4 regions of the Peribacillus sp. NPDC076916 genome follow, and region 1 is predicted to be linked to each of the others. Evidence: riboswitches for the same ligand, from Rfam matches in the RefSeq annotation. Region 1 holds a riboswitch; each other region holds the start of a gene.
The links. A riboswitch is a leader RNA that binds a small molecule or an ion and turns the genes downstream of it on or off. The one in region 1 is predicted to bind S-adenosylmethionine.

Region 1 (5,692 bases):
AATTAAAGAAACTGGGACAATTAAAGATGATACTACCGTGAAATTAATGCAGGTCATCCGCGAGAAGATCCTTAAAAACGACACACAGGTGAAAAAGGCAGTAGAAGTATTAAAGAAAGAAATTAAATAAATGATTATGCACGAAAAGCCTGTCAGCGATATCGTTGACAGGCTTTTTTGTCGTTAAATGCATAAAATTCCATTATTAGACAGATAATAGGGATAATTTTCCGATGAGGTGAGGCAATGAAAGAAAAGGTATTCTTCATATATCTATTGATCTTGATTCTGGCAGGCTGCACTTATGCCCCTTTACCCAAACAAAATGGAAATGCAGGTACGGAAAAAAAACTTACCAAAGAAGACGACCAGGAAAGCGTGAAAACATTTCTGTTAATCGGTGTTGATACAAGGGGAGAGCAAAAATCTCGATCAGATGCGCTTATATTGGCAAAATACTTTCCTGAGCAGGAGAAACTGAAGCTGGCTTCCATCATGCGTGATAGTTATGTGAAAATGCCCGGGAATAAATCAGGATATAACAAAATAAATGCAGCTTATTATTATGGTGGAAGGGAACTGCTTAAGAAAACCATACAGGAGAATTTCGATATCAAGGTCGATCATGTAGCGGTAATCGACTTCCAGGGATTTGTGCAAATGGTCGATTTACTTGCCCCTGATGGGGTAGCGGTGAATATAGATCAGGAAATCATTGATGATATGAGCATTCAAGCAAGTGTTGGCAAAAATGTTTTACATGGTGAGGAAATATTGAAATATGTCCGTTTTAGGCATGACGAAGAAAGTGATTTTGGAAGGGTGGAGCGTCAACAAGAAGTCATGGTTCAATTAAAAACAGCGTTCGTAAATCAAATCTCATCCTTCGAAGGGATGGCAGCCCTTCCTAGTATCATCGAACAAGGAATCTCGTACCTGGATACAGATATTGGTCTGAAAACATTAATGGAAATGGGTCCAAAAGTCGTCTTCCATACACCGGACACCGTCGAAACCTTAAGGGTTCCAGTGGAAGGAAGCTTTAAAGATGAAATATATCCCCAGTCCGGAGCGGTTTTGCAAATAGATTTCACTAAAAATAAAAAGGCACTTCGGGAGTTCTTTTCAAAATAATAAGAACTATTATGGAAACAACCTTATATTAAGTGAAAATGTTCGAATTCACTTGAATTATTGTATTATAGACCTCGTAAGAATAATCATAATCATCTATAAAAAACGAGAGGGATAAAAATCCTTCTCGTTTTTTATCACCAATAAAGGAACCTGGATCAATTAACAAAATGCGGAATGTTTTTAATGAAATCCGGTGTTATGATACCGTTTTCGGTAATGATGCTCGTAATAAGATGATTTGGTGTAACGTCAAAGGCTGGATTGAAAGTCTTCACGTTTTCCGGAGCGATCCTTACACCTTGAATAGAGGTGATTTCCGCTTCATTCCGTTCTTCGATCGGGATGGATGTGCCTGATTTGATGGAAAGGTCGAATGTGCTTGATGGTGCGGCCACATAAAAGGGGATGCCAAAGTGCTTGGCTAATATGGCCAATCCCAATGTCCCGATTTTATTGGCTGTATCTCCATTAGCCGCAATCCTGTCGGCCCCGACGATAATTCCATTTATTCGTTTCTGGTGAATTGTATGTGCAGCCATATTATCTGAAATTAAGGTGACATCAACCCCCGCTTGCATCAATTCCCAAGCCGTCAAACGCGCACCTTGCAGGACAGGCCTGGTTTCACATGCATATACTTTTAACGGAAAGTCCCTTTCTTTAGCCAGGTGGAAAGGAGCCAAGGCTGTGCCATACCGAGCTGTGGCAATTCCCCCAGCATTGCAATGGGTTAGTATGGAATCTCCTCTAGTGAATAAGGTTAAACCATGTTCCCCGATTTTCCTGCACATTTCTTCATCTTCAGCAAAGATGGCTTTAGCCTCCGATACAAGTGCTTCCTTTGCAGCTGAAATGCTTTGCGCAGCATGCAAGGTGTTCTCCATCCTCCTTAACGCCCAAAAAAGGTTTACTGCAGTTGGCCTTGAAGAGGCGAGTTTTTCAATATGCCTCGTTACATTTCTCTTGAAATCCCCTAATTCAGCGGTTGTTTCCTGTTTGGCACCAAGTGCAACACCAAATGCTGCCGTCAGTCCAATTGCTGGCGCACCGCGAACTTTTAATGTCAAAATGCTGTCATATACATCATTAACTGAATGAAGTTCAATAAATTCAGTTATGGAAGGTAGGGCTTGTTGATTTAATAATGTAATATGGGTATCATCCCAGTGTACCGAATAGGGTAAGGGTGCTAGTGTAGTCATTTGCAGGGCTCCTTTTAAATGGTTGAATAAGATGGAAGTGTACGTTGCTTCAACGCTTCAATGACAGTTGGAACATCTAATTCATCCCGTTTTTTAATTAAAAATGCACCAATTTCCAACGTTGCCGTTTTGGCAGCAATCCTTATCTCTTTATTTTCAATGACGTTTAAATCGGCAACATGGGAAAGGCCGATGGTTCGCCGAATCAGTTCACAGCCGGCAAAACCGAAGGCATCTTTTTTGAATTTTGTCAGTAAGTAAGGCAGATAACCTTTCACACGGCGGAATGGGCTTTTATTTTGACCTTCCCATAAGTCGGTATATGTTTCTTCAAAGGCATTCCAAAATTCATGAAGGTGTGTGAAGATCTCTTCCTTTCCAGCGCCATTGCGTGTGACTGCCTGGAAGAGAAGGTTGGCGGTGTATTGACCAAGGTCAAAACCAACAGGTCCATAAAAAGCGAATTCCGGATCAATAACCTTTGTTTCAGTTTCACTTGCAAATATACTTCCAGTATGTAAATCTCCATGAAGTAAGGCTTCCTGCTCGGTTTCAAAGCTTTGTTTCAGCTTAGCGACCTCAAGTATCACTTCTTGATCATTCCAGATATTTTTGGCGGCATCAGTCAATTCCACCTCGAAGTCTCCTGGGAGTTCCTCAAAAAATGGATCCGTAAAAATAAAGACCTCAGTGATTTTGCAGAGTTCTGGATTCGTGAAATGTCGGGCCACTTCCTTTTTCGCAGATGGTTCTAGATGATAATCGGATGTATAAAATGCCGCCTTCGCAACAAACTCACCAATATGCTGTGAAAGCAATGGATATGAATCGCCATCGATCAACCCTGTTCTAACGATTTTCAAGTGAGATAAATCCTCCATGACCGTGATGGCAAGCTGTTCATCCGAATAATAGACTTGCGGTACGAATTCAGGGCAATAACTTCTGAAATGAATCAGTGCATTCGCTTCAATGGCAGCCCTTTTCAATGTCAGCGGCCAGCTTTCACCAAGTACCTTGGCATAAGGGACCGCTTGTTTGATGATTATTCCTTTATTTGTGTGTGTGTCTGTAACATGAAAAACATAATTTAAGTTTCCATCGCCGATTTCTTTACACTTTAAACTTGCATCCGCATTGACCAACCCAAGTTTTTTTGCAAGGCTTATAGCTGTTTCGTTTGTCAATCTCTTAAAATTTGAATGGTTTTGAGTCATTCTTTTTCCCTCCAGATTCAAAATAAGAATAAAAAAGCCTCTTTCATATAGAAAGAGGCAGAAGTTTTGGCTTCGGACCTCTTATCTTCCAGAAAATGAATTCTGGTGGAATTAGCACCGTGCTCTGTGGATTTTATAATCCGGCGGTGAATCCGCCCCATTTCACAATGGTATTACAGTCGGTTGCTGGGCTTCATAGGGCCTTTATCCCTCAGCCTGCTCTTGATAAGAGTGAATGTTTTCTGAAATTTTAATCTTCGGGAAAATAATAACAACCTTTTGAATAGTTTGTCAATGGGTAAATTAATAAAAATCAGGGCGGCGATCTTCGAATACAGGTATTTTGTTTCGGGCATCCGTAACTTTATTGAAATCCAAGGTGCCTGTCAAGAGTTCGTTTCCTTCTCCGGCTTCACTAATGAGATTCCCCCATGGATCAATAATCAAGGAATGACCAGCAAATGTATTATTGACATCCGAACCTGAACGATTAACGGCTACAACATAGGCTTGGTTCTCGATGGCACGGCTAATCAATAAGGCTCTCCAGTGATCGAGTCTCGGCTTTGGCCATTCCGCCGTTACGAATAGAACTTCGGCACCTTGAACGGTATGGGCACGCTGCCATTCAGGGAAACGGATGTCATAACAAATGAATCCAGCACATATTTTTTCATCAAGAGTAAATAAACCATCTTTTTCTCCTGGCTGCAGGAAATGATGTTCATCCATTAACTGAAATAAGTGAAGCTTATCATATTCTTTAATGAGATTCCCATGTTTATCAATGATGATCATCGTGTTATAGATTCCCTTGCTTGTCTTTTTCGCGATGGAACCGCCTATGATGTGAATTTGGTGTTTTTGTGCCTGTGTTTTTAAAAATTCAATCGTTTTTTCTGCCTCGTGATCAGCAATCTCATTTAACCTGGTCAAGTCGTATCCTGTTGTCCAAAGCTCCGGTAAAATGACGATATCGGGTTCTGACCGTGCTGCTTTTTCCAACCATTGTTCTGCAACCTGAAAATTGATATCCGGTTGACCAAAAGCTATATCCATTTGAATACAAGCTATTTTCCATTTCATCGATTAAAACCTCCACATGTAAAAAATGCTTTACAAGACTATGATAAACATATATCATTTGTGACTAGAATTTCAAGAAATTTCAGAGAAGGTGTATAAATGGTGCAATTCGAAAAATCCGGCCAGCTTCAGGACCTGCCCAAGCAGTTTTTTGCTTCACTAGTCGCAAAAGTCAATGCAATCACGGAGCAAGGATATGATGTCATTAATTTAGGCCAGGGAAACCCTGATCAGCCGACGCCAGAACATATCGTGAAAAGTTTGCAGTCGGCCGCTGAAAAAACGATTAATCATAAATATTCGCCATTCCGGGGACATCAATATTTAAAAGATGCTGCCGCCGTCTTTTATGAACGAGAATACGGTGTCAAGCTGGATCCGAATAGTGAAGTGGCGATTCTCTTCGGGGGGAAGGCAGGTCTTGTCGAACTGCCGCAGTGTTTATTGAATCCAGGTGATACGATCCTTGTTCCAGATCCCGGCTATCCCGATTATCTTTCCGGAGTTGTTTTAGCCCGGGCAAAGACCGAACTCATGCCTCTGACAGAAGAAAATGATTTTCTTCCGAAATATGATGACATACATAAAGAAGTACTTGATAAAGCCAAAATGATGTTCTTGAACTATCCGAATAATCCCACAGGTGCTTCTGCAACTGATAGTTTCTTTGATGAAACCGTCACCCTCGCAAAAGAGCATTCCATTTGTGTGGTCCACGATTTCGCTTATGGCGCGATCGGATTCGAAGGAAAAAAACCGATAAGCTTTCTCCAATCGGAGGGAGCGAAGGATGTTGGAATAGAAATATACACACTATCGAAAACATACAATATGGCAGGATGGAGAGTCGGCTTCGCAGTGGGGAATAAGAGTGTAATAGAAGCTCTTGAACTATTACAAGACCATCTTTATGTGAGTCTTTTCCCGGCGATACAAGAAGCTGCGGCAAGTGCTTTGCTTGATTCGCAGAGCTGTGTAGAGAAGTTAGTGCAGATGTACGAAAGACGAAGGGATGTTTTCATTGAGGGATTGAGGGCAATCGGCTGGGAT
Region 2 (5,692 bases), 300 kb from region 1:
TTAACAGGTGATGATCGTTTTCTGCAACTCTTCATTGAAATGGTGAAGACCTCTGTAAGTAAGGTCGAATTGAAAATCTGCTAAACAAATGAAGCTGTCCTATTAATAGGGCAGCTTCAATTTTGAATGCTCCTAACACTATAAAAATACATATTGCTTGAATTCATTGTCCTTTACTTTTATAATGAAAAAAGTAAGTAATCACTTACATGCTTTTTATTGGCGAGAGGGGAATGGAAATGACAGCAAGAGTTGCAGTTATTACAGGAGGAGCAAGCGGAATTGGCCGAGCAACATGCTTGAAATTCGCAGCAAAGGGGGACAAGGTCGTCGTTGCGGATTTTAATGAGGAAATGGGACAGGAAACTGTTGAACAGATAAAAGTGGATGGTGGAGAGGCCATCTTTGTTAAAACGGATGTTTCTAAGCAGGAAGATGTTGAATCGTTAATCAATAAAGCAGTGCAAACATACGGAAGGATCGATATCATGTTTAATAATGCCGGCATTGGTGGAGGCGGTATGATTCTCGAACAAGATATGGAGGGTTACTTCAAAACGATTGGAGTGAACCAGCACGGAGTTGCTTTTGGAATCATGGCAGCAGGACGGAAAATGAAGGAGCTAGATAACAAGGGGGTCATTATAAATACTGCTTCCGTGTTTGGCTACTTAGCTTCCCATGGGACTTTTGCCTATCAGGCAACTAAAGGCGCTGTAAGAATGATGACACAGACAGCCGCTTTGGAATTGGGTGCTTATGGCATACGCGTAGTGGGCATTGCGCCAGGCGGGGTTGACACTCCTATCATACAAGGCTATAAAGATATGGGAATCATCGATAAATTGAATGCAAGTCAAATGCGCGGTAAATTAATCAAGCCAGAAGCCATTGCAAATGCCGTCTATCTATTATCGTTAGAGGAAGCAGATGCGATTAATGGAAGTGTAGTCATGGTCGATGATGGCTATGCATCTTTTAAGTGATTTTCAAAAAAAAAGAAAACATCGTCCCAATCAGACGATGTTTTCTATTTATGATATATGGGAATATTAATTCTAACAAATCAAAGGTAATATTGACCGATTGCTACCACCGAGATATCATAGAAATAGATTGGTGAAACCGGTCTTATCTTTATAAAAGAAGGTTGATATTTTTGAAAAAAGGGCAGCAAACCAAAGAACGAATCATAAATGTAGCCCGGACTCTTTTTGCCACTAAAGGTTTTGATATGACAAGAACGAATGAAATTGCCTCTGCATGCAATGTTTCCGAAGCTACTATTTACAAATACTTTGACAGCAAAAAAGATTTGCTTTTGGCTACAATCACCCCTGATGAAAACGAGGAATCCGAAGATGTGACTAGCCATCTAGCCACGGATGAACTAGTGGAGAATCATGTTTGCACCATGATAAAAAAAATACTTGAGAATAAAGAACAGTTTTCAATATTATTTAGGGAAACACAATTCGATCAAGATATTTCAAAGCAATATATAGATCAGATTTTCAAGCCAAATGCCAAGCATATTGAAATACAAAAGAGAATAGATAGCGGAGAGATACAATATATCTCTGACATTATCCTATTTAATGTAGGGATCATTTCTTTTACATTGGCATTATCTACACATTATGAGATCCATCAACAAAAAAAGGAGCCGTATTTTACTTCTGAACGAATTAAGAACATTGCACAACTTTTGGTATATGGTATTCATGGTAAACAAAATCATACATAATGAAACGGTCATATTTAAAGGCATGTGCATCAAGCCGCAAATATGACCGTTTTATATGCATTCAGAAACGACGCAGTCAAATTTGTGAATCCATTAAACCAGAGTGTAAGATTTGACTTATATTTTTCAGACTATTACGATAAATGCATACTGCACGAAATGCTTTAAGAAGATTTTATCTGGAAATCATGTAACAATGGAGGGGTATTAAATGAGCGATATCGTAATTTTATCAGGAAGTCCGGCTATTCCATCAAGAACGGACATTTCACTAAAACATATTCAATCATTAGTCGAAAAAGAAGGATTTACCACAGCTTATTTCTCAATAACGGATTTCTCAGCAGATGATTTATTCCAAGGGAAATATAATAGCGAAGATATCTTAAAACTTTCAGAGAGAATTCAAGCAGCCAGAGGAATAATCATTGGTTCACCGGTTTATAAGGCTTCTTATACAGGTGTATTAAAAGCCTTGATTGATTTGCTGCCAGAAGGCGCTTTTAAGGGTAAGCCAGTTCTGCCAATCATGATTGGTGGAAGTAACAGGCATCTATTGGCGATTGACTATGCGCTTAAACCATTAATCTCAATATTAAAAGGCGAGCCGCTTCAGGGCATTTATTTTGTTGATAAGGAAATAGATAAACAGAATTCTGAAAATCCGATTAATGATTCACATTTAATTGATCGTGTCCAGAGTCAAGTTCAAGAATTTGTAGAAGCGATACAGTTAAGAAATTAATGAATTCAAGTAATCCCTTTAACAAAAGGACTGGCATTAAAACGTATTTCTTAACGTAATTACAGCCGTCCATAATAGGTTTATTAATGAAAATAGACTCATTTTTTTGGAGACTTTATCTAAAAAAATGAGTCTATTTTCGTATTTAAATGAACATAAAATCATAAATTGAATAGTGTGTATAAAAATAACAGTTCATCCATAATATTAAACCAAGTTATTTTATAAGAAAACTCCATTGACAAGGATTAAATATATGTTAATATTTAAAATAATAAAACTTATCCAGAGCGACGGAGGGAATTGGCCCTTTGAAGTCCAGCAACCTGCATGATGGATGCAAGGTGCTACCTCCAACAAAATGTTGATCATTTTGGAAGATAAGGTAATGATATTTACCTTGGGATCTTTCCATCATGGAAAGATTTTTGTTTTTGGAAAAATTTCAGGTAAACCATAACAATGTAAGGTTGTATGGAATTATATAAAACTAAGAAATTCATTTAATCAGCGTCGAAAATAAAATATTCGCGGATTTTCTTAAAGGAGGAACTGGTTTGGATAAAGAGAATCAGCTTGAAGAAATATTTGAACGACTTCAAGAAATGCTTAATTCAATGAAATATGGATCCATTACACTTATAGTCCAGGATGGTAAAATCATTCAAATGGAAAGAAATGAAAAATTAAGAATTAAATAAGGTATCTGCTGACTAGAAAAACTAGAGGCGGGTTTAACTGATATATAGAGAGTATTGGTTAGATTCGTCTCTTTTTCCTAGAATCAAATAAACTGGGGAAGATTAACGGGTATTGATCAACAGTTACTCTAACCTGATACAGCAAGTTTTTAGAGGGGGCTACAAAAGTTGGCTGGATTAATAAACTATGAAAATTTCAATTCAGGGGAATTCCCTGTATTTCCTGAAGACAGTGACACAAAAGGAGCTTTGGAAGTTCTGCAATGGGCGAATGACCATTATGGAAACAAACTGATTTATGCTTGCAGTTTTGGTATTGAAGGCATCGTGCTTACTGATTTATTGGCGAAGGTCAACCCTTCGGCAAAAATTGTTTTCCTTGATACAGATGTTCATTTTGAAGAGACTTACCAATTGATCGAGCAGGTGAAGAAGCGCTATCCAAAACTTTCAATTGAAATGAAGAAACCTGCCTTGACGCTTGAAGAACAAGCAGCGGAATATGGGGATGAATTATGGCTTAGTGATTCCAATAAGTGCTGTAACATCCGTAAGATCATTCCGCTTACCGATGTGCTTTCAACGGCAACAGCCTGGCTTTCGGGACTGCGAAGGGAGCAATCCGAAACAAGGGCTAAAACCGAGTATATCAATAAGGATAATAAGTTCAAGTCGGTTAAAATATGTCCACTCATACATTGGACATGGAAAGATGTTTGGCGCTACGCCCACAAAAACGGACTTCCATATAATATCCTGCATGATAATGGATATCCTAGCATTGGATGTAAAACGTGTACAGCACCTGCATTCAATGCAGATGATTTACGCTCAGGCCGTTGGCAAGGAGCACAAAAAACGGAATGCGGATTGCATTTATCTTAAATAAATAGAAACCATAGGGGGAAATTAGCATGACAATCAGTCTACCGCACGGAGGAACATTAATCGATCTTTGGGAACCAAAATATGATTTTAGTAAAATAACAAAGTCAATCGAAATCGATGAAATCGCTTTAAGTGATCTTGAATTGATAGGCACTGGTGCCTACAGTCCGATTAAGGGATTCTTTACAAAAAGTGACTATGAGACAGTGGTCAGGGATATGAGGCTTAGCAGCGGACATGTATGGAGCATCCCGATTACGCTGCCTTTGACCGAAGAAATTGCAGAAACCCTTACTATAGGTGAAGAAGTAACGCTGACTCATGAGGGTGAAACATATGGGGTTCTCACCGTTTCCGATATTTACACTCCAGATAAGCAATCGGAAGCGACATTAGTATATCAAACGGATGATGAGAAGCATCCCGGAGTAAAAAATTTATTTAACCGCGGGGATGTATATGTCGGCGGGGAAATAAAGTTGATTAAGAGAATAGAGCGTCCGTTATTCCAAGCTAATTATCTGGACCCTGTCGAGACAAGGAAAGCTTTTGCTGAAAAAGGGTGGAAAACGGTTGTCGGTTTCCAAACGAGGAACCCTGTTCACCGTGCACATGAATATATTCAAAAGACAGCATTGGAGATTGTCGACGGCTTATTCTTAAATCCTCTCGTAGGTGCCACTAAATCCGATGACATTCCGGCAGATGTAAGAATGGAAAGTTACAAAGTGCTGCTTGAGAAATATTATCCCAAGGATCGTGTCTCCCTTGCAGTTTTCCCTGCTGCCATGCGTTATGCAGGACCTAGAGAAGCCATTTTCCATGCAATGGTCCGTAAAAATTATGGATGCACCCATTTTATCGTCGGACGTGATCATGCGGGTGTTGGCGATTATTATGGCACATATGATGCCCAAAAAATCTTTGGGAATTTTAACGCCGATGAGTTAGGGATCACGTTATTATTCTTTGAACATAGTTTTTACTGTAAAGCATGCGGCAATATGGCTTCCGCTAAAACTTGTCCGCACGGCAGGGAAGATCATGTCATCCTGTCTGGAACGAAGGTAAGGGAAATGTTGCGTAATGGAGAAATTCCTCCAGCTACCTTTAGCCGTAAAGAGGTCATCGAGGTGTTGATCGAAGGTCTGAAAAAGAATGAAGTTTATAACTGATTGGACATAAATTGAAGGATCATATGAAGAGGGGGATTATTATATGAGTAAAAGTACGAATGTCACTTGGCATGAAACGTCATTGACCAAGGAGCTCCGGAGGAAGCAAAACGGGCATGAAAGCACAGTTCTATGGTTTACAGGACTCTCGGGTTCCGGAAAATCAACGATTGCCAACGCGGTCGCAAAAGAATTATATAATCGGAATATTCGAAGTTATGTATTGGATGGTGATAATATCCGCCACGGTTTAAATAAAGATTTAGGTTTTTCTGAAGAGGATCGAACTGAGAATATAAGGCGGATAGGTGAGGTTTCCAAGTTATTCGTGGATAGTGGGCAGTTCGTATTGACTGCCTTCATATCTCCATTCAGGGCAGATCGGCAGATTGTACGTGATTTACTCGAAGAAGGGGAGTTTATTGAAGTATACATA
Region 3 (5,692 bases), on a different contig from region 1:
TTAGCGGCTTCAATTACACCTTTATCGATTTCACGAAGGCCGATTTCAACCATACGCGCATAAAATGGGGCGGAACCGATAATAAGTGCCGGCAGTGCAGCGTTCTCTCCGATCATGGATCCGACGAGTGCTTTAGTGAAAGGAATGAGCAGCACGATCAAAATAAGAAATGGAATGGAACGGAATATATTAACGACTGCACTCATGACCCCGTTGACTACCCGGTTTTCCCACATATTACCCTTCCCTGTCAGGAACAGGATCAATCCTAATATTATGCCTATAAAAAAGGTTGCCACTACAGAGACGCTTGTCATGTAAAGCGTTTCTTTCGTTGCTTCAATAATGTCTTCCCAATCAACATTCGGCAATAATTCTTCAAGCATGAGTAATCACCTCCACGCCTACCTGCTGTGCTTTAATGAATTCGATTGCGCGGAGCATTTCATCCTCAGTGCCATCAAGATGGATAAACAATGTTCCATATGAACCGCTTCTTGTTTGGGATATCTTACCTTGAACGATATTGACATCCAACTCGAAGTTACGCACAAGCTTGGTGATCAACGGGCTTTCTGCATGATCACCTACAAAGGTCAATTGAATCACTTTACCTGCAGGATAACGTTCGAGCAAATGGTCCATCGTTTCTTTCGTTTCTTCTGGTTCCGTTACCTGCTGCACGAAACGCTTTGTCATTTGTTCTTTAGGATTCTTGAAAACATCCAGGACAGGACCCTGTTCAACAACTTGCCCGTTTTCCATCACGGCGACGCGATGACAGATTTTACGTATTACATGCATTTCATGTGTTATCAAGACGATCGTCAATCCTAGGCGCTGATTGATGTCAACAAGCAATTCGAGTATGGAGTCGGTAGTCTGCGGATCCAAGGCAGATGTCGCTTCATCACACAGCAGCACTTTAGGGTCATTTGCCAAAGCCCTCGCTATGCCCACCCTTTGCTTTTGCCCTCCGCTTAATTGTGAAGGATAGGCCTTTTCCCTGCCTTCCAGTCCGACTAACTTGATCAATTCGTTCACACGCTTGATCCGTTCCGCTTTAGAAACACCAGCAATTTCCAATGGGAAAGAAATATTATCCTGAACGGTCCTTGACCATAATAGATTGAAATGTTGGAAAATCATGCTGATTTCTTGACGTGCCTTACGGAGCTGAGCCCCTTTAATTTTTGAAATTTCCTTCTCAGCCACCACAACGGATCCCTCTGTAGGAGTTTCCAATCCATTGAGCATTCTGATTAAAGTACTTTTCCCGGCTCCACTGTAACCGATGATACCGAAAATCTCGCCTTTATTTATTTCAACATTCACATTATTTACAGCCTTGATCGTCTCACTGTTTCCTTTTCCTGTTCGGAACAGCTTACTGACTTTCGTCAATGTAATCATTAATCCTCACCTCTTTTATCCAATAAAACCTATGAACTTAGTTGATTTCTTTACATTATTAGTCTGTTTCTCATAACATGCACATGTTTTCCCCATTAAAACTGAAAAAACCTTTCTGCATGAGCAGAAAGGCAGGTGAAGAAACAGGCCTTTCTCTCATCTTCCAAAGTAATTAAACTTTGTGTGAATTGGCACCTTTCCAAGGAAATCTCCTTGTCGGTTGCCGGGTTTCATCGGGCACATCCCTCCACCTCTCTTGATAAGAGCTAATATATAGAATATTTGTACATCATTAAGTTCTTTAGTATGGAGAAATTTTATCATAGATAAAAAAGGAGCGCAATGTATATTATTTCTAGTTCAAGAATGAACAGAAACTTTGCTTAAAGCGTTTTGGAAGTCAAGGAGACGATATTCGTCGCTTTTTCAATTGCCTGCTCTAAATCTTCTATTAAGTCGTCTACATTTTCAATCCCAATTGATAAACGGACTTGATCGGCACTTACACCCGCTTTCGCAAGACCCGCCTCATTCAATTGTTGATGGGTCGTACTGGCTGGGTGGATGATCAAGCTCTTCGCATCCCCTACATTCGCCACATGGGACCATAATTCCACCGAATTGATAAGTTTTGCCCCAGCTTCGCGATTACCTTGTATTCCAAAAGTCACGACAGATCCAGCTCCCTTAGGCAAATATTTATCCGCAAGGGCCTTATCGGGATGATCCTCATCACCAGGATGCGAAACCCAAGTCACGGCAGGATGGTTTTTTAAATATTCAATGACAGACTTGGTGTTTGATAGATGCTCTTTCATCCTTACATGCAGCGTTTCAAGTCCAAGCGTAAACTGGAATGCACTTTGGGCACTTAGCGCAGGGCCTAAATCACGAAGTAACTGGACTCGGGCTTTCGTTATGAATGCGGCAGGTCCAACTGCCTCGGCATATACCAGACCGTCATAACTTGGGTCAGGCTCCGTGAAGCCAGGGTAGTTTGGCGAGTTCCAATCGAACTTCCCTCCATCCACGATGACACCGCCTAGTGTCGTTCCATTTCCCAGAAGCCATTTTGTAGCGGAATGGATGACGATGTCCGCGCCAAAATCAATTGGTCTGCAAAGATATGGTGTTGCAAAGGTATTATCAATGATTAAAGGTATGCCGGCTTCATGGGCGATTTTCGCTACCGCTTCAATATCAAGCACCCTCAAACTTGGATTACCGATCGTTTCGGCAAAAATGGCTTTAGTTCTTGGCGTAATCGCCCTTTTGAAATTTTCAGGGTCATCGGGAGAAACGAACCTCACTTTGATCCCATATTTAGGAAGAGTATTTTCAAAAAGGTTATACGTACCGCCATATAATGTAGAGGCTGAAACAATCTCATCACCTGCACCGGCAATGTTCAGGATTGAAAGTGAGATGGCAGCCATTCCGCTTGCTGTTGCCAATCCGCCGATGCCACCTTCCAATAAGGCCATTCTTTCTTCAAAAACGCTGACCGTGGGATTATGAAGCCGTGTATATATATAGCCATTCTCCTTTAGGCCAAATAAATTCGCTGCATGGTCGGTGTCTTTGAACAAGTATGCATTGCTTTGGTAGATAGGAACGGCACGGGCACCTGTTTCATCAGTTTGCAGACCGCCATGAACACTCAATGTTTCAAAACGCAACTTTTTCCCTGACATATGGTTTCACCTTTTTCTATGGATTTAGTTGGAATTTTATGATATCTGGCCTTTTATAAACAAAAAAACCACTTCAACAAGAAGAGGTCTCAAGAACACACCTCATCTACCAGAGCCAACACTCTGCTGGAATTAGCACCGTATATAAAATTTATACCGGTTGCCGGGCTTCGTCGGGCCAGTCCCTCCGCCACTCTTGATAAGAACTATTAAATTCTGCCATTACTTAATTCAAAATATATCATTTTAGAATAAATCAGTCAATGAATTGTTAGAATATTCTTTGTTTAATTCCAATCTCGCATTCAAATGTCCGCAACAAAGAAACCAACCACGGTTCTGATTGGTTTCTTAGCTGATTTCCTTAAGCAATCCGTACAAATAAGGAACGGATTGAAAGGCATATATTTTTTTGTGCAGCTTTCCTTTTTTGAAAAGCAATAAACAGGGCACACTTTCGATTTCATATGATTCGGCAATTGCTTGGACATAGTTCATATTCATTTTGCCTGCCTTCAATTCCGGGAACAGCTCCAAGGATATCGTCAGCATCTTGGAGGCAACCTGACAAGTGCCGCATAAAGGCGTATATAAATATAAGCAAAAGGTTTCCCCTTTTTCAACAGCAAGCTTACACTCTTCTTCTTTCCATTCCTGCATCAATTAGTCGTTCACCCTTTGACTTAAAAATTTCATTTTCACATTCATATTGGCAGATAGTAGCACAGTTGCGATATGATGTTCGGGTGAGCTTTCCACTTCTTTGTACATTTTATTAATATACAGGTGGTTTGCTTCCGGCATTTCCCTTCGGAACTGCTTCCGCAGCTTTTCTCCTGATTCATCTGCGTCAAAAAGGAGATAAACATCACGATCCATCAATTCATCAACTAATTCATCCAGCTTAGTTAATGATATGGTCCCATTTGTACATCTTATTTCCACATCTTCATTTAAAACGGAGGCAACTTTTCTTCTATCGGAACTGCCTTCTACAATAATCACTTTATCGAATTCGCCCCACTCCATGCCATCACTCCATCTCATGAATTATGTGCGCAACTGCCGCTGTATAAAATGAAAAAGAGAGCAGGCCCATTCAGTCCCCCCTCTCCTTCTTTTTAACCGTTGATTAAACTCTCATACTCTTCAGCGCTCATCAAGTTTTCAATATCACTGCTATTAGATGGTTCAAGTACGACCATCCATGCCTTTTCATAAGGAGACTCATTTACATATTCCGGGTTGTCACTTAAATCTTCGTTTACTTCAACAACCTTGCCACTGATAGGTGCATAAAGCTCAGAAACTGTCTTAACGGATTCAACACTTCCAAATGGTTCGTTCGCTTTCAATTCATCGCCGATTTCCGGAAGCTCAACGAATACGATGTCCCCAAGCTCGGACTGTGCGAAAGCTGTAATCCCAATGCGCACTGTTCCATCTTCCGTTTTGACCCATTCATGTTCTTTAGTGTAACGAAGTTCTTTTGGTGTTGTCGTCATTATTAACCCTCCATATGTACATCTTATTTTATCTATTTCATTATAAGGTAGATAGTGTGTTTAAGTAAGGAATTAACCAAATATTTTGTGAAATTTCAGTTCCAAACCTGTTCGAATTGCTCTTCTTTGAAACCTACCGTCACTTTAGTGCCATCTGTAACAATCGGCCTTTTCAGAAGCATTCCATCCGTGGACAATATATCAAGCATCTCTGCTTCAGAAGCTTCTTTCAGCTTATCCTTTAAGCCCAGCTCCCGATATTTTTGACCGCTGGTATTGAAGAACTTCTTCAATTCCAAATTGCTGATTTTATATAGTTTTTCTATTTCTGTTCGCGAAGGCGGATTTTCAGCTATATGGATCGCTTCATATTGCAGTTCATGATTATCCAGCCACTTCTTCGCATTACGGCATGTGCCGCATTTTGGGTACCAATATAATGTTAAGCCCATCATTTCACCACCTATCAATAGAATACCCGTTTTCAGCACGCAATACAACGAAATGTCTTTTGAATTTCCGTTGCGATTTCATCAAAGGAAATAAAGGGAATGCCTTTACGGGCATTCCCTTTACAGATTCTGATTCATTGCTTATAGAGCATATTTTTCCGCTTCGATCACTTTTACGGAGGCTTCACGTTTTTTCGCAATGACATTGATCGGATTGTGTCTTGTCAGCTTGCGGAGCGACGAAAGCATGATTCGAAGAGTATCGCCTGTTTCCACCGCAATTAACGTTTCTTTTGCATGCTGTTCTATTTCATTGAAAGCTTCCTGAACGAAGATTTCAGTGTAAAGCACTTTTTGTTTGTTCTTCTCCAGGCCTGTAGCTGCAATAGCTTTCTCCGTACGCAATACCACGGATTCAGCTGCATAGGCAAGGGATACGATATCGGCAATGTTTGAGAGGATTTCTTGTTCTTGATCAAGAGTTTTGCCGTATTTCTGTGCCGCTAGGCCAGCCGCCAAAATACCGATTTTCTTAGCGTTCCTAACAAGCATCTTTTCTTGTGCCAGTGGCTCATCGCCAGGCTCTTCCGGCATCATCATCATTAATTCCTCTTGCAGGCTTTGGGCT
Region 4 (5,692 bases), on a different contig from region 1:
GCAAGGTCTGTTGCTGCTTCTTTATAAGCTGCAGGATCTGCCCAAGTCTTGATTGGTTGAAGCACTTCATCAGGAACACCAGGAACATGAAGCGGGATATCCAAACCGAAGATATCATCTTTGATCGTTTCGATGTTCGCTAATTCACCTTCAAGTGCAGCTTGTACCATTGCACGGGTGTAAGCCAGTTTCATACGGCTTCCAGTTCCATATGCACCGCCAGTCCATCCAGTGTTGACAAGGTATACCTTTGCATTGTGCTCGTCGATTTTATCACCAAGCATCTCGGCATAGCGTGTAGCTGGAAGCGGTAAGAATGGTGAACCGAAGCAAGTGGAGAATGTAGCTTCCGGTGAAGTTACGCCTCTTTCAGTACCAGCCAATTTACTAGTGTATCCGCTTAGGAAGTGGAACATTGCCTGTTCTTTGGAAAGCTTGCTGATTGGAGGCAAAACGCCTGAAGCATCAGCTGTCAAGAAAATGATTGTATTTGGATGTCCTGCAATACTTGGGTTCACGATGTTATCGATCGCTTGCATTTGGTAAGCAGCACGAGTGTTTTCAGTCAATGAACTGTCATCATAGTTCGCTTCGCGTGTATCCGGATCAACAACAACATTTTCCAGTACGGCACCGAAACGGATCGCATCGAAAATTTGTGGTTCTTTTTCACGTGAAAGGTTGATCGTTTTCGCATAGCAGCCGCCTTCGATGTTGAATACGCCGTTAGAAGACCAGCCGTGCTCGTCATCGCCAATCAGTTTACGGCTCGTGTCTGCAGACAAAGTCGTTTTGCCTGTACCGGACAGACCGAAGAATAAAGCGACGTCCCCTTCACGTCCTACGTTAGCAGAGCAATGCATTGGAAGTATTCCAGCCTCTGGAAGTAAGTAGTTCATGATCGAGAAGATCGATTTTTTCATTTCTCCTGCATATTCCGTTCCGCCGATCAGGATGGTACGGCGTTCAAATGAAACGATGATGAAAGTTTCGGATGTAGTTCCGTCAACTTCCGGGTCTGCTTTGAAGTTAGGTGCAGAAAGGATTGTGAATTCAGCTTCGTGACCTCTCAATTCCTCTTCGTTTGGACGGATGAACAAAGTATGGGCGAAAAGGTTATGCCAAGCATATTCATTAACAACACGGATCGGAAGACGTGATGTTTCATCTGCACCAGCGAAACCTTTAAAAACAAAAATCTCTTCTTTTGCTTTTAGGTAGTCAACTACTTTATTATATAGTTTATTGAATACATCTTCGGAAATTGGCTGGTTCACTGGACCCCAATCGATTTTATCTTTAACTGATGCTTCTTCAACGATATATTTATCTTTAGGTGAACGACCTGTATATTTGCCAGTTTCAGCTTTTACCGCACCGGTGGATGTTAGAACGCCTTCATTTCTGCTTAATACTTTTTCGACCAATTGAGGAACTGAAAGTTGAGTTTGCACATTGTTTCCTGTTAATAATTGGTGTAACTCATTAGAAACGTCTACAGAATTCATATATGAGGTACCTTCCTTTGTTTAAGTTTTTAGATTACAATTAGTATAACACATTCATTTAATTAGTCTATACTATTTCTTTTAATTTGTGATTATTTTCAGTTAGTTGCATTAATCATTTTAATCCGGCAGGAACCGATTCAGGATGACCGCATAAACTTTCATGAAGATAATTTTATTTTAATAGGAAGTAAGTAAGCAATATATGACTAAAGGGAAAGTCAGGATTTCGTTCCTTTTCGGATGCTCATTACTTTATTATTAATGGCAATTTACAACATTTCTATTCGTATTTTGCATTGTAAGCCCTTCTAGGACGCTGCATCAACATGTTTTTTCAAATGAACGCCATTCTGGATGGATATCATCTTTTTAGAAAAGCATTGACAAGTTCCAGCCAGATACGATAATATCTTAAATTGTACGGATTCTCTTATCCCGAGTTGGTGGAGGGACAGGCCCTTTGAAACCCAGCAACCTGCCATATTGAACTTGACTCCAAGATCGATCGCCGAAAATAAAGCGAAGGTCTTCAAGGAATAGTGGTGATGGTGCTAACCTGAGCAAGGTAAAAAACCCTTGAACGATAAGAGTGAAAGGATAGAAGACAGAATGTTAAACCTTTCCTCATTTGCCAGGGAAGGTTTTTGTGTTTTTTAATAAGTAATTCTGTGTCTATAGTTGAAACTAATGAGGGAAACGAGTTCCGTAAAATTCAGGCTTTTGCCTGCAACATACTAACTTCCAAGGAGGAAATACGATGTCAAAGAAACGTCTATTTACTTCTGAATCTGTTACAGAGGGCCATCCGGACAAAATTTGTGATCAGATTTCAGATTCCATTTTAGATGCTATCCTAGCTAAGGATGCAAATGCACGTGTTGCGTGTGAAACTAGCGTAACTACAGGTCTTGTACTTGTTGCCGGTGAAATTACAACCTCCGCTTACGTAGATATTCCGCGTATCGTTCGTGATACGATTAAAGGAATTGGCTACACACGTGCGAAATACGGTTTCGATGCTGAAACTTGTGCAGTGTTGAGTTCCATTGATGAGCAGTCTGCCGATATCGCAGCTGGTGTCGATAAAGCATTGGAAGCTCGTGAAGGAAACATGTCAGAGGAAGAAATCGATGCAATCGGTGCAGGGGACCAAGGTCTTATGTTCGGATTTGCTTGTAATGAAACAGAAGAGCTTATGCCGCTTCCGATTTCATTGGCGCATAAACTTTCATTCCGCTTGGCTCAAGTCCGTAAAGATGAAACTCTTGCTTACCTGCGCCCTGATGGTAAAACACAGGTAACTGTGGAATATGATGAAAATAACGTTCCTGTTCGTGTAGATACGATCGTTATCTCTACACAGCATGATGCAGAAATTACGCTTGAACAAATTCAAGCCGATCTAAAAGAACACGTGATCGAGGCAGTCGTTCCAGCTGAATTGATCGATGCCGATACTAAGTACTTCATCAACCCGACTGGCCGTTTCGTAATTGGCGGACCTCAAGGGGATGCTGGTCTTACTGGACGTAAAATCATCGTTGATACTTACGGCGGATACGCTCGCCACGGCGGCGGTGCATTCTCTGGTAAGGATGCTACTAAAGTTGACCGTTCTGCTGCATACGCTGCTCGTTATGTTGCGAAAAACATCGTGGCAGCCGGACTTGCCGACAAAGCGGAAGTTCAATTGGCCTACGCAATTGGTGTTGCAGAGCCAGTATCTATCTCAATTGATACGTTCGGAACTGGTACAGTTAGCGAAGAAGTCCTTGTTGACCTAGTTCGCGCTAACTTCGACCTTCGTCCAGCAGGTATCATCAAAATGCTTGACCTTCGTCGCCCGATCTACAAACAAACAGCTGCCTACGGACACTTTGGCCGTACAGATGTCGATCTTCCATGGGAACGCACGGACAAAGCAGAAACATTAAAAGCACAAGCGTAATCCATATAAAAAAAGGTGTCCCGCAATTAGCGGGGCACCTTTTTTATGGATTAATTTTGCCGTCAGCGGGAATAATTCAAGAAATCCCAAAAAAATTCAACTTATGTGCAATACGCGTGAGTCAGGGGCGTTTACAAGTTTGTTTGGGTCAACTACTCGTGAGTTAGAGCAGTTTACTCGTGAGTTAGTAGCATTTACTCGTGAGTTAGTAGCATTTACTCGTGAGTAAGAGCGGTTTACTCGTAAGTTAGTAGCATTTACTCGTGAGTAAGAGCAGTTTACTCGTGAATTAGAGCAGTTTACTCGTGAGTTAGTAGCATTTACTCGTAAGTTAGAGCGTTTTACTCGTGAGTAAGAGCAGTTTACTCGTGAGTCTGTAACGTTTACTGGTGAGTTTCAGTATAATACTCGTAACTTTCAGTCAATTGGTGGTGAGTTACTTTATTCGTTCCGCCGTTTTATAGTATTGTCCTTTTTCGGCGTATTCACGTACGATGCGTTCCATATCCTGGCGGTCTTCTTCGTTGATTTCGCGAATGACTTTAGCTGGACGTCCGAATGCCAGCATGTTCGGTGGAATGACTTTACCTTGGGGAACTAGACTGCCGGCACCGATGAAGGCCCCTTCGCCGATTTCGGCTTCATCTAGCACGATCGATCCCATGCCGATCAAAGCTCCTTTGCGGATTTTACAGCTATGTAAAATGACCTGATGGCCAATGGTCACTTCATCCTCGATGACCAATGGATTATTTGGGCTTTGGTGCAGGACGCTGTTATCCTGTATACTGACTTTTTTCCCGATGATGGTTGGGGATACATCACCGCGAATGACGGAATTGAACCAAATGGATGTTTCGTCGCCGATTTTGACATCACCTGTCACGACAGCATTCTCAGCGATATAAGCGCTTTCAGCGATTTCAGGTTCTTTGCCTTTATACGGATAAATAATCAATTTCAATCATTTCCTTTCCGAAGTGAATGTTTTTATGTATTATTTTAATATACCGTATGCAAATACACTTGGCTATTTATAATAGCAATGTACAACTTGTTAGATTTCTTTTTTGTCGAAAATCACGAATATGGTTATAATTTATATATATTATTTTGACTATCATGAATCGTACACAACAAGTGAAAAGCGAAAGGGGGATTTCGAATGTGGAAATGGGAGACAGAAGGAGACGCAAAAGGAGTCATTGTCATCATTCATGGGGCAATGGAACATCACGGACGTTATAAGTGGGTAACACAAATGTGGCTTTCAGCTGGATACCATGTCGTCATGGGCGACCTTCCTGGGCAGGGTATGACAACTCGCGCCTACCGGGGACATATCGATTCCTTTGATGAGTATTTGGACGAAGTGAAAAGCTGGATAGAAGAGGCTTACGAATATTCGTTGCCGGTCTTTTTGCTTGGACACAGCATGGGTGGTTTAATTTCGATACGCCTTCTTCAGGAAGAGGAATGGGACATTGCAGGGGTGATTCTTTCTTCTCCATGCTTGGGCCTCGTAACGAAGCCGCGGAAGTTCCTTACAACCATCTCGCATGGTTTGAACATCGTGATGCCTCAGTTCAGGGTAGATTCCGGATTGACACCTGAAATGGCGACGAGAAGTGCGGAAATCCGTGAATCCGATAGAAACGATACATTATATATCACGAAGGTTTCAATCCGCTGGTATCGCGAGCTTGCACAGGCCATGAAGGATGCTTTTGAAGAGATCCCTGAATTTCAGGATGTGCCGCTTTTGGTCATGCAGGGCGGAGATGACCGAATCGTGAATAAGAAGGCGGTTCGTGAGTGGTTTAATTATAACTTGGCCAGTGAAAAGCAATATAAGGAATGGCCGAAGCTTTATCATGAAATCTTCAATGAACCAGAACGGGATGATGTATTTCAATATGCGCTGAGTTTTGTTGAAAACCGTTTAAAGATATTAGGGTATGTCGTTTGATCAGTACATACTTTCACGATAAATGAAAAAACTGCCGAATGTAAATCTCGGCAGCTTTTTTTATTTGGTTCAGCCTGCGTTTTTAAGCATTTCATTCGATTTGATGACCGGTGCCCAGAAAGTAACCGGATACATAAATTGTTTTAAATGTGTAAATTCTTTTTTATTGGATAATGCGGTCGATAGAAGATAAATGGATTTGAAGGTCAAGTCATTGGCGAATAGGTCCAAAAGAGTCGCTTTCATATTCATGATCGCTTCATG

Region 2: another riboswitch for S-adenosylmethionine. It lies ahead of ACQKFG_RS09185 (YezD family protein); the one in region 1 lies ahead of mtnK (S-methyl-5-thioribose kinase).
Region 3: another riboswitch for S-adenosylmethionine. It lies ahead of ACQKFG_RS14415 (O-acetylhomoserine aminocarboxypropyltransferase/cysteine synthase family protein); the one in region 1 lies ahead of mtnK (S-methyl-5-thioribose kinase).
Region 4: another riboswitch for S-adenosylmethionine. It lies ahead of metK (methionine adenosyltransferase); the one in region 1 lies ahead of mtnK (S-methyl-5-thioribose kinase).

What each region holds. Positions count from the first base shown of each region.
Region 1 covers NZ_JBNNIU010000002.1:577,821-583,512, forward strand. The annotation lists gene ACQKFG_RS07795 (S41 family peptidase) at 1-130, shown strand, start outside; gene ACQKFG_RS07800 (LCP family protein) at 247-1,134, shown strand; gene mtnA (S-methyl-5-thioribose-1-phosphate isomerase) at 1,293-2,339, opposite strand; gene mtnK (S-methyl-5-thioribose kinase) at 2,354-3,556, opposite strand; SAM riboswitch class I at 3,635-3,788, opposite strand; gene ACQKFG_RS07815 (carbon-nitrogen family hydrolase) at 3,860-4,642, opposite strand; gene ACQKFG_RS07820 (pyridoxal phosphate-dependent aminotransferase) at 4,742-5,692, shown strand, end outside.
Region 2 covers NZ_JBNNIU010000002.1:880,468-886,159, forward strand. The annotation lists gene pdxT (pyridoxal 5'-phosphate synthase glutaminase subunit PdxT) at 1-84, shown strand, start outside; gene ACQKFG_RS09170 (SDR family NAD(P)-dependent oxidoreductase) at 240-986, shown strand; gene ACQKFG_RS09175 (TetR/AcrR family transcriptional regulator) at 1,160-1,747, shown strand; gene ssuE (NADPH-dependent FMN reductase) at 1,959-2,492, shown strand; SAM riboswitch class I at 2,771-2,879, shown strand; gene ACQKFG_RS09185 (YezD family protein) at 3,050-3,193, shown strand; gene ACQKFG_RS09190 (phosphoadenylyl-sulfate reductase) at 3,374-4,078, shown strand; gene sat (sulfate adenylyltransferase) at 4,108-5,256, shown strand; gene cysC (adenylyl-sulfate kinase) at 5,300-5,692, shown strand, end outside.
Region 3 covers NZ_JBNNIU010000004.1:147,798-153,489, forward strand. The annotation lists gene ACQKFG_RS14405 (methionine ABC transporter permease) at 1-386, opposite strand, end outside; gene ACQKFG_RS14410 (methionine ABC transporter ATP-binding protein) at 379-1,413, opposite strand; SAM riboswitch class I at 1,567-1,679, opposite strand; gene ACQKFG_RS14415 (O-acetylhomoserine aminocarboxypropyltransferase/cysteine synthase family protein) at 1,797-3,107, opposite strand; SAM riboswitch class I at 3,207-3,313, opposite strand; gene ACQKFG_RS14420 (thioredoxin family protein) at 3,459-3,767, opposite strand; gene ACQKFG_RS14425 (toprim domain-containing protein) at 3,771-4,136, opposite strand; gene gcvH (glycine cleavage system protein GcvH) at 4,229-4,612, opposite strand; gene ACQKFG_RS14435 (arsenate reductase family protein) at 4,708-5,064, opposite strand; gene ACQKFG_RS14440 (acyl-CoA dehydrogenase family protein) at 5,206-5,692, opposite strand, start outside.
Region 4 covers NZ_JBNNIU010000008.1:31,686-37,377, forward strand. The annotation lists gene pckA (phosphoenolpyruvate carboxykinase (ATP)) at 1-1,508, opposite strand, end outside; SAM riboswitch class I at 1,939-2,101, shown strand; gene metK (methionine adenosyltransferase) at 2,269-3,459, shown strand; gene ACQKFG_RS20250 (gamma carbonic anhydrase family protein) at 3,896-4,414, opposite strand; gene ACQKFG_RS20255 (alpha/beta hydrolase) at 4,625-5,428, shown strand; gene ACQKFG_RS20260 (hypothetical protein) at 5,498-5,692, opposite strand, start outside.